DNA from 3 places in the Phytobacter sp. V91 genome. Region 3 is predicted to be linked to each of the others. Evidence: riboswitches for the same ligand, from Rfam matches in the RefSeq annotation. Region 3 holds a riboswitch; each other region holds the start of a gene.

Region 1 (3,265 bases), on a different contig from region 3:
GCAGCAAAGCTCAGTAGCAGCCAGCTCAGGCGAGCCGGGATAAAGTTGGCAACATCATCAAGACGCGCGCTGACCATGCCGATAGCCCGGTATTTTTCATGCTTGTAGCCGACCATGGAATCCAGGGTATTGACCGCTTTGTAGGCCATCGCCAGCGGCGCACCGCCGAGTAATAAAAAGAACAGAGGGGCAATAACGCCATCGACGGTGTTTTCAGCAACGGTTTCGACTACCGCACGGGTGATTTGCGGCGGTTGCAGCTGTGAGGTATCGCGCCCGACAATCCAGGAGAGTTTTTCCCGGCTGTCGCTCAATGTGCCGTGGCGTAAAGCGCGCTCGACTTCCCGCGCCGCATCATCCAGGCAGCGGGCTGCCAGCAGGGTGTAAATCATCCACACTTCAACGCACCAGCCAAACCAGGGGTGAATCTTTGTCGCAAGCGTTAACACTCCCCATGCCACACCCCAGGTAATGCCAACAACAACCAGCCACATCACCCCGCCGCCGATACGCAGCGCGCTGGCTGAGTGACAAACCCGACGCACTCCACGTTGGGTAAAATTGATCAGTGCGCCAATCCAGCGCACCGGATGCGGCCAGTGCGGGGGATCCCCCAACCAGCGGTCAAGCAGCCAGGCCACACACCAGGCGAGGACGGTCATCCTGCGCTCCTTGCGGCGCTAATCCAGCGATGCAGCATCTCAGGTCGCTGGGCGAAGTGAATGTGGAGATAACTGGCGTAGGTATTCCCTACCTGCCAGCCGCCCTGCCACTGCGACAAAATTTTGCCATCGCGGCTTTTCTGGCAATCCATGACGGCAGCCTGTTTCGGGGTAAAGTCGGAATAGTGGAATTCATGCCCGCGCAAGGTTTCGCCTTCATCGGCAAGCAGCGTCGGCTGGCATGCAGTGGCTTCGCAGTAGCCAAAACGGGTCAGCCGTTTGCCCATCTGGCTGTCGCCGGGGATCACATTGGCCAGCGAGTGAACGTTACCCTCCAGATCGCGTAACCTTGTCCCCAGGTACATCAGGCCGCCGCATTCCGCGTAGATGGCCACGCCACGCTGGTGGGCCGCGCGAACAGACGCCAGCATGCTGGTATTTTCCGCGAGCGCACGGGCATGCAGTTCCGGATAACCCCCACCCAGCCACAGCATCTGGCATTCGGGCAGACTGGCGTCATGCAGCGGACTGAAACGCACAATCTTCACCCCGCTGTTTTCCAGCAATTGCAGATTGTCCGGATAGTAAAAATTGAAAGCCTCATCATCGGCGAGCGCCAGCGTCAGGCCTTTCCCGGCATCGGCGGCGGGTAGTGGCGGCCATTCGCCAGGCGGCAATGTCGCAAGCGCGCTAAGGGAAAGGAGCCTGTCGATATCCAGAGTCTGTTCAATACGGGCAGCAAAATCACGCCATGGCCGGGTATCGATATGCGACTCCCGGGCGGTCACCAGCCCCAGGTGACGCTCAGGCAGAACAACCTCAGGTGTTACCGGTACGTATCCGAGCGCAGGAATACCGCAGTAGTGCTCTATGGCGTGTTTAAGGAGTTGATAATGGCTGTCGCTGTTCACGCGGTTAACGATCACCCCGGCAATACGCAACCGGGAGTCAAAATGCTGAAATCCCATCACCGTAGCGGCAATAGAGGTGGAGACCGCTTTACCGTCCACCAGCAGGATAACCGGCACGCCCAGTTGTTTTGCCAGCGCCGCGGTGCTGCAATAGTTCGGATCCGTGCCATAGCCGTCATACAGCCCCATCACACCTTCAATCACCGCGATTTGCGCTGTTTGCATCTGCTGGTTAAACAGGGCATTGAGGGTCGCAGCGGGTAGCATAAAACTATCGAGATTGCGGGACGGAACGCCGGTAAGGGCGGTATGCCATGTGGTATCGAGGTAATCCGGACCCACTTTGAACGGCTGCACCCGTTTGCCACGCTGCTGCAATGCATTCAGCAACCCAAGCGTGACCGTGGTTTTACCACAGCCGCTTCCGGTACCGGCAAGAATAAAGGCGCAACGCTCGTCAGACATACCTTCAGGCCCCGTTCGGGGTGGAAAGGCTGTGTCAGGATGCGTGGAATCCCAGTGCAGTGACTGTACGCGTCTGAGCAACCGACTTCCCACCGAAGTTGTTGAGTGTCATCCATCAGGTCGGTCTTCTGGCTTAGCGTCATCCTCGCCCGCCCTTCCCGACCTTGCGGTCAGTGGTTATAACGGGGTTGTCAGCATCACAGCAGCGGGGGCTGCGGGGGATTCTCACCCCCTTCCCTGCCGCAAAACGTTTGCGGCGAACCTGATAGCTTTAATGGTTTACCTCTCAGCAGATTCAGTTTCTTCTGGCTGAGTGAAACGGTAAATTTTCCCTGACTGCAATCTATCGCATCATGGAAATAAAAACTGGTTGAGTTTACCCTCATCAGGACAATAATTTGTTGCGCTATAACAATTTATTGCCTGCCATTTTCTTTAACGCCTTATTTAAACGGCAGTTCAGGCGATTTTATTGCCCCGGTGAATAACAAAATATTGTTATCGGAAATTTAATCACCGTCATAGTTTGCATTATTTTGCAGGCGAAAAACTTGCGGCGTGACCTGATAAGTTTGCCGAAAAACTTTGCAAAAATAACTGGTCTGGGAAAAGCCTAAATTGCGCGCAATACTGGCAATACTCCAGTCACTGTGGCACAGCATCTCTTTCGCACTGGCCATACGCTGGCTGTTTACCCACGCATTAAAGCCGATGCCCTGATATTTTTTGAACAATTTACTGAAGTAATAAGGGCTGAGATAAACATGCGCGGCCACATCCTCAAGGCGCAACTCGTCCGAGAGATGGGCATCAATATAGCGCAGGGCTTTCTTCATTTTACCGTCATGCGGCCCCTGACTACGGCTGTTTTTCGCACTCTCCGGGGACTGCTGTTGATCTTTGATCACCACAAAATTGATCTGTTTTTTCAGGCAATTTTCAACGATAAGCTTGAGCAGATCCGCCGAGGCTATCACCCGCGAATAGTCCATTTCCGGCACGTTAAGAAACTCATCCATCAGCGTCTTATCGTCCTGCCAGCGATCGTCAATGTTAAGAATATTAATCAATTCAACGTCGTCGCCTTCACGTAAGCGTACCTGGCCACACAGAACGAAACCAACCAGATGCCCGGCAATCACCAGCGGAATGGAAAAATCCGTTAACCCGGCATGGCATCGGTAGATACAGGGCTGATTGGATTTTGAGGACTCAAAACCGCCGCAG
Region 2 (3,265 bases), on a different contig from region 3:
AGCACGCGATCGAAATTACGCGCCAGGGCCAGTGAGAAGTTACCGTTACCACAGTACAACTCCAGCAGATCCCCGGTTGACCCTTTGGTTGCACCTAATGCCCACTCCAGCATCTGCACGTTCATTGCCGCGTTGGGTTGTGTAAAGCTGTTTTCGACCTGGCGGTAAATCATCTCTTTGCCGTCAACAGGCAGGCGCTCATCAACAAAATCCTGGTCCAGCTCGATTTTTGTTTTGGTGGCGCGGCCAATCAGTTGCACGTTCAAATTTTGCGCCCGAAGGGCATCGCGCAGACGGGTCGCCTCTTCACGCCAGGCGTCATCCAGCTTTTTATGGTACAGCAGAGTGACAATGGCCTGGTTACTCATGGTGGTCAGATAATCAATCTGGAAGAGCTTGTGGCGCAGGATGTTATTTTCGCGCAGGTTCCCCATCAGCACGGTCATCAACTGGTTAATCAGTTCGCTGGCTGCCGGGAAGCTGTCGACGCGAATGCGGTCCCTGGTCTGCTGATCGAAAATAATGTGGTACAGATCATCGCCGTCATGCCAGATGCGGAATTCCGCGCGCATACGGTAATGGCTGACCGGTGAGCGGAACACCTCGGGCACGGGCGCGGAGAAGGGCGCCATCATCGATTGCAGACGCACGACTTTCTCGGCCAGTTGCGCTTCGTACTGTTCTGTTGGCAGGTGCTCGGGTGTCATTGTGTGTCCTGAGTGATTAAGAATAACGCGGGGATTGTAGGGATTGCTCAGGGGATGTCCAGTAGCGGATGTTTTTTCGATTCCTCTCATAGCAGTCTGGACATCCATATGTTTATGAATGTAGCATCCTTGTTCCGGTTCTGTAAGTTAAAAGGGAATCCAGTGTAAATCTGGGGCTGACGCGCAGCGGTAAGGAAGGGTGGGATGATAGCGAAAGCAGACACTGCTTATATATACCCTAAATAGTTCGGGTTGGATGAAGGCGGCAACGCAGTGAATCCCCGGGAGCTTACTGTAGTAAGTGACAGGGGTGAGCGAGGACAAATTGGCTATGCCAGTTTGAACAGCGCTTGCGCTGGCCCTGAAGGGGCGAGGCCATAGGCCGAGTAAAGCCAACGCACAGACAACGTGAAGTATGACGGGTATAAAAGTGGGAAGTCATCATCTTGTAGTACCTCCAAGCCCGAAGACCTGCCGGAATTACGTCGCATCTGGCGCCATCATCGCGAGCTATTGATGGTACCTGCGGCATCCTTCTTATTTTGTGGATGCTCACACAATGATTAAAAAAGCTTCGCTGCTGACGGCTCTCTCCGTCACGGCATTTTCTGGCTGGGCGCAGGACAGTAACCCGGACACTCTGGTCGTAACAGCAAATCGTTTTCAACAGCCGGCAAAAACCGTACTGGCACCGACGGAGGTGGTAACCCGCGAGGATATCGATCGCTGGCAGTCCCGTTCGTTGGTCGATGTCTTACGTCGTCTGCCTGGCGTTGATATTGCGCAAAACGGCGGCCTGGGCCAGACAGCTTCGGTCTATGTACGTGGTACGGAAGCAAAGCATCTGTTGTTGCTGATTGACGGCGTGCCGGTCGCGCGTTCGGGTATCTCGAACGATCCTGAACTGAACCAAATTCCTCTCTCGCTGGTACAGCGTGTTGAATATATCCGTGGACCGCGTTCTACCGTTTATGGTTCCGGAGCGATTGGCGGTGTGGTTAACGTCATCACCCGGACGGGAACTGAGCAGTCGCAGATTAATGCGAGCATTGGCTCTAAGGGCTATCAAACCTTTGATGGCACGGTGCGCCAGCGCTTCGGCGATACCGTTGCGACAGCGGCAGGTTCTTACACCAGTACCCGCGGCTTTAACGTGCAGCCGGATTCCAGCTGGGATCATGATGCAGACCGCGACGGTTACCGCAACAAAACGTTCTGGGGCAGCCTGCAACACAAGTTCAACGACAATTTCGACGGCTTCTTCCGCGGGTACAGCTTTACTAACAATGTGGATTATGATCTGGGTAGCCCACCGTTTTTACCTGAGTACAGTGCAGACGAGCGTCAGCTGTACAGCCAGGGCTGGGATACCGGCCTTAGCTTTAATCAGGGGATCTACTCTTCGCAGCTGGTGGCGAGCTATCAGAAAAGCAAAGACTACAACTACAGCAGTATTTATGGTCGGTACGAAGACGGCACGACCCTGGATGATATGGAACAACGCTATATCCAGTGGGCGAACAATGTTGCGGTAGGTAAAGGTTCGGTTAGTGCGGGCGTGGACTGGAAGCAGGAGCGGCTGGTTTCATCTAACGCCACGACACGTGACGCCTATGATCGTGACAACACTGGTCTCTATTTGTCAGGCCTGCAACAGTTTGGCGATGTCACGCTTGAGGCTTCTGGTCGTGAAGATAAAGATGATGAGTTTGGCTGGCACGGCACCTGGCAGACGGCAGCGGGCTGGGAGTTTGTCGAAAACTATCGCCTGACCGTTTCCTATGGCACCGGCTTCCTTGCGCCATCTCTTGGACAGCAATATGGCGCGAAGCGCTTTACGATAGCTTCAAACCCGGATCTGAAACCGGAAGAGTCAAAACAATGGGAAGCGGGCGTAGAGGGGTTGACCGGTCCGCTGGACTGGCGCCTGTCCGCGTATCGTTATGAGATTGATAATCTTATCACTTATAACAATACCGCTTACTACAACATCAACTCTGCCACGATTAAGGGCGTGGAGTGGACGGGAAGCGTGGATACCGGCATCTTCTCGCATCGTGTAACGCTGCAATATATTGACCCGCGTGATGATGTAACGAATGAAGTGCTGCCGCGTCGCGCTAAACGCCAGGCCAAGTATCAGCTTGACTGGGCAGTATTTGATGTGGATATGAACCTTGCCTGGGAATACTTCGGTAAGCGCTATGACAACAGAACCTCAACCTACAATCCTGAGCAGCGTGTTCTGCCAAGCTACAGTACGGTTGATTTTTCTGCGTCATATCCAGTGACCTCTCACCTGACAGTTCGTGGTAAAATAGCTAACCTGTTCGATAAAGACTACGAGACAGCTTATGGCTACCAAACTGCAGGACGGGAATATACCGTGTCTGGCAGCTACACCTTCTAAATTACGGCCCACCGTGCTGGTGTTTGATTCCGGCGTCGGTGGGTTATCGGTGTATGACGAGATCCGGCATCTCCTGCCGGATCTGCATTACATTTATACTTTCGATAATGTTGCCTTTCCTTATGGGGAGAAGAGTGAAGAGTTTATC
Region 3 (3,265 bases):
CGGCGCGTCACAGGGCAACGACGTGCTCGCCGCCAATATGATCCTGTTTCAGATCCACTATCTGATGTGTTACCTGTTCGATGGCTTCGCCAATGCCTCCAGCGTCTTCAGCGGCCAGGCCCGCGGGGCGAAGGACAAACAATTACTCGCGCGAACGGTGAAATGTTCGGTAATTTCCTGCCTGTGGGTTCCGCTGCTGATTGCCCTGGTCTGGGCGTTTTTTGCTTCACCAGTCATCGGTTTGTTTACCCGGCAACCGGAGGTCATTGCGCTCAGTCTCAGGTATGCGCCCTGGCTGACGCTATTTCCGCTGTGCGCCAGCGTCGGTCTGGTGTTTTACGGCATATTTACCGGTATCACCTGGACGCGCCCGGTACGTAATTCCATGCTGCTTTCGCTGGCGTTATGGCTGCTCGTCAGTTGGGGGCTTATCGGCCCTTACGGCAATAATGGCTTGTGGCTCAGTTATATTTTATTCAGCTGCGGGCGGTCTTTGTTTTTGCTGTTATGGCTGCCGGGAATGAGCAAAATGATTGATCCACCGCAGGTTGAATAATTACCCCAGGTCTGGTCCTTAAGATAAAGCAGACAATAATATTGATAAATATCAAACAATTCTCATTTGAATCACTGAGTTGATATACAGACTAATAATTACAAACACAATAAAACAATATAACCAATTGATTTATAATCACAAAATAACAAGGCCAGTGATTTTAAATTGTTCCTGACCAGCTTTTTTAGATGGTTGACGGAAAAATATATTGCCGATAGAGTCCGCTCTCAGATAGCAATATTTGATGGTTTTTTAACTGTCAGATGGAATATGGTGCGGAGTCTACATTCTCTTATGCCATAGCTGCCCCCGCAACTGTAAGCGGATATTGAACGTCAGAGGCAATTAACCTTGTTAATTGCAGGTCACTGTTAAGTTAATTAATGGGAAGGCCGATGTTCGAGTTACCGCGAGCCAGGAGACCTGCTATCGACATTGTTTTCACTTATCGGGCGGGATGGTCCGTAGGATGACTGAGTCTGGCATTGGTTACTACCGCGTTACAGATTGTGTTTCAGGTTTTCTCTTCCGGGGCTCTGTCTGCGTTATCCCGGCCTGCTTACCTTTGTGTAGTAAATGTCATGCCTTGTCATGTGTCTGTCCCCGGAATGGATTAAAGGGAGCGCAGCTGTCTGCGCCAGTTTTCAGAGGAACATGATGAAGAAAATGACCACCACCAGCGCGAATAAATATGCCCGTCGCGCAGTGTTAACCCTGATGGGCGCAGCCGCCCTGCTGGCAGGCGTCAGCGTACAGGCGGCACAACCCCACTACCCCCTGACCATCAAAAACTGCGGTCGCGATATCACCTTCACCCAGGCGCCGCGTCAGGTGGTGACCGTCGGGCAAAACAGCACCGAAATTCTCTACGCCCTCGGGCTTGCTGACCGGGTAGCGGGTACCGCACTGTGGTTCGGCCCGGTGCTGGCCCCCTTTAAAGAGGCCAATGAAAAAGTCCCGGTCATCGCGCAGAACATCCCCAGCTTCGAAGGCATTGTGGCGAAAAAACCGGATCTGGTCGCCAGCCAGTTTGAGTGGCAGATAGGCCCGGCGGGTACGGTTGCCTCTTATGAGCAGTTCAGCGAGCTGAAGGTGCCGGTCTATACCGCCCCGGCAGATTGCGCGAAAGACAACGCCGACGGCGGCGATGGCGTGCGTAAAGGCATGTTTAACATTGAACTGGTGTATCAGGAAGTGGCCGATCTGGCGAATATCTTCGACGTGCAGGAAAAAGGCGATGCGCTGATTGCCAGCCTGAAAGCCCGCGAAGAAAAAGCCCGTCAGCGTCTGGATAAGCTCCCGCCAGATGTCTCAGCGGTGTTCTGGTTCTCCAGCGCTGACCTGCAACTTGACCCTTATGTCGCCGGAAAACTCGGCCCTGCCGCCTGGATTGCCTCTACCCTTGGGGTCAAAAACATTATTGATTCCTCTGAAGAGTGGCCCACCGTCGGCTGGGAAACCATCGCGAAGGCCAATCCTTCGGTGATTGTGCTCGGGGAGATGTCCCGCCGCCGTTTCCCGGCAGATGACTGGAAAGTGAAGATGGACTATTTAAAGACCGATCCGGTGACCCGACTGCTGCCCGCGGTGAAGGAAAATCATCTGACCGTTATCGATGTGCAGACCATGAATGCCGGGATCCGCACTATCGATGGACTGGAAAAACTGGCTGATGCGCTGGTGGAATCCGGACTGGCAAAAGAGAAAGCCAGCCACTAACCCTTACGCCGGAACGTGCCATGCGCCCGTTCCGGTATTTTTAATCACGGAAATCAGGTTTTGCATGAGTGAACTCACCCGGCTTCGCGTATCAAGTACGCCCCTGATGGCAAGATTTTTCGCCCATGCGTTGTGGGTAAGCGTGCTGCTGTGCTGCGCGATCGTGGCGGGGATTTCCATCGGCGAAACGGTGATCCCCTGGCGGGTGGTCGTGAAAACCCTGAGCAACGCGTTCTTCGACTCCGGCTATCAGGTGGATCCCCTGGATGCGGGGATTATCTGGAATTACCGCCTGACCAGGGCGATTGTTTCCGCCTGCTGCGGTGCCTGCCTGGCCGTCTCCGGCGTGGTGCTGCAATCGCTGCTGCGAAATGCGCTGGCAGAGCCTTATCTGCTGGGGATCTCAGCCGGTGCCTCAACGGGTGCGGTGCTGGTCGCCCTCACGGGGCTGGGCGCAGGAGCCATCTCCATGTCCTTTGGCGCATTTATTGGCGCCCTGACCGCGTTTTTATTTGTGGCCCTGCTGGCGATGGCCGCACGGGGCCAGCGCAGCGCGTCCGCCACCCATATTATTCTTGCCGGGATCGCCAGCTCTCAACTGTTTAACGCCCTCACCTCGCTCATTATTACCAAATCGGCCAACGCCGAGCAGGCGCGAGGGATCATGTTCTGGCTGTTAGGCAACCTGAGCGGCATCCGCTGGCCGGACGTGTCGCTGGCGGTCCCCACCGCCATTGTGGGGGTGATGATTTGCCTCTGGCACGCCCGCCATCTTGATGCCTTTACCTTTGGTATCGACTCGGCGGCCTCGCTGGGTATTCCGGTAAAACGCACCCGCATTGTGCTGATTGGCGCCGTCACCGCCATGACCGCCATTATGGTGTCGATCGTCGGCGCCATTGGCTTTGTGGGGCTGGTTATCCCCCATGCGGCACGGCTGATTGTCGGCAATCAACATGCGCGCCTGTTGCCCGCCAGCGCCCTCGC

What was found. Region 3 has a riboswitch for cobalamin ahead of ACSZO4_RS08305 (ABC transporter substrate-binding protein). Riboswitches for the same ligand answer to the same signal wherever they lie in the genome.
Region 1: another riboswitch for cobalamin. It lies ahead of ACSZO4_RS10185 (cobyrinate a,c-diamide synthase); the one in region 3 lies ahead of ACSZO4_RS08305 (ABC transporter substrate-binding protein).
Region 2: another riboswitch for cobalamin. It lies ahead of btuB (TonB-dependent vitamin B12 receptor BtuB); the one in region 3 lies ahead of ACSZO4_RS08305 (ABC transporter substrate-binding protein).

Annotation. Positions count from the first base shown of each region.
Region 1 is NZ_CBFFRJ010000039.1:15,843-19,107, forward strand. It holds gene cbiB (adenosylcobinamide-phosphate synthase CbiB) at 1-662, opposite strand, end outside; gene ACSZO4_RS10185 (cobyrinate a,c-diamide synthase) at 659-2,038, opposite strand; cobalamin riboswitch at 2,140-2,319, opposite strand; gene pocR (transcriptional regulator PocR) at 2,548-3,265, opposite strand, start outside.
Region 2 is NZ_CBFFRJ010000177.1:746-4,010, reverse strand. It holds gene trmA (tRNA (uridine(54)-C5)-methyltransferase TrmA) at 1-707, opposite strand, end outside; cobalamin riboswitch at 826-1,200, shown strand; gene btuB (TonB-dependent vitamin B12 receptor BtuB) at 1,267-3,117, shown strand; gene murI (glutamate racemase) at 3,062-3,265, shown strand, end outside.
Region 3 is NZ_CBFFRJ010000030.1:5,085-8,349, reverse strand. It holds gene ACSZO4_RS08310 (MATE family efflux transporter) at 1-556, shown strand, start outside; cobalamin riboswitch at 787-1,004, shown strand; gene ACSZO4_RS08305 (ABC transporter substrate-binding protein) at 1,277-2,278, shown strand; gene ACSZO4_RS08300 (FecCD family ABC transporter permease) at 2,343-3,265, shown strand, end outside.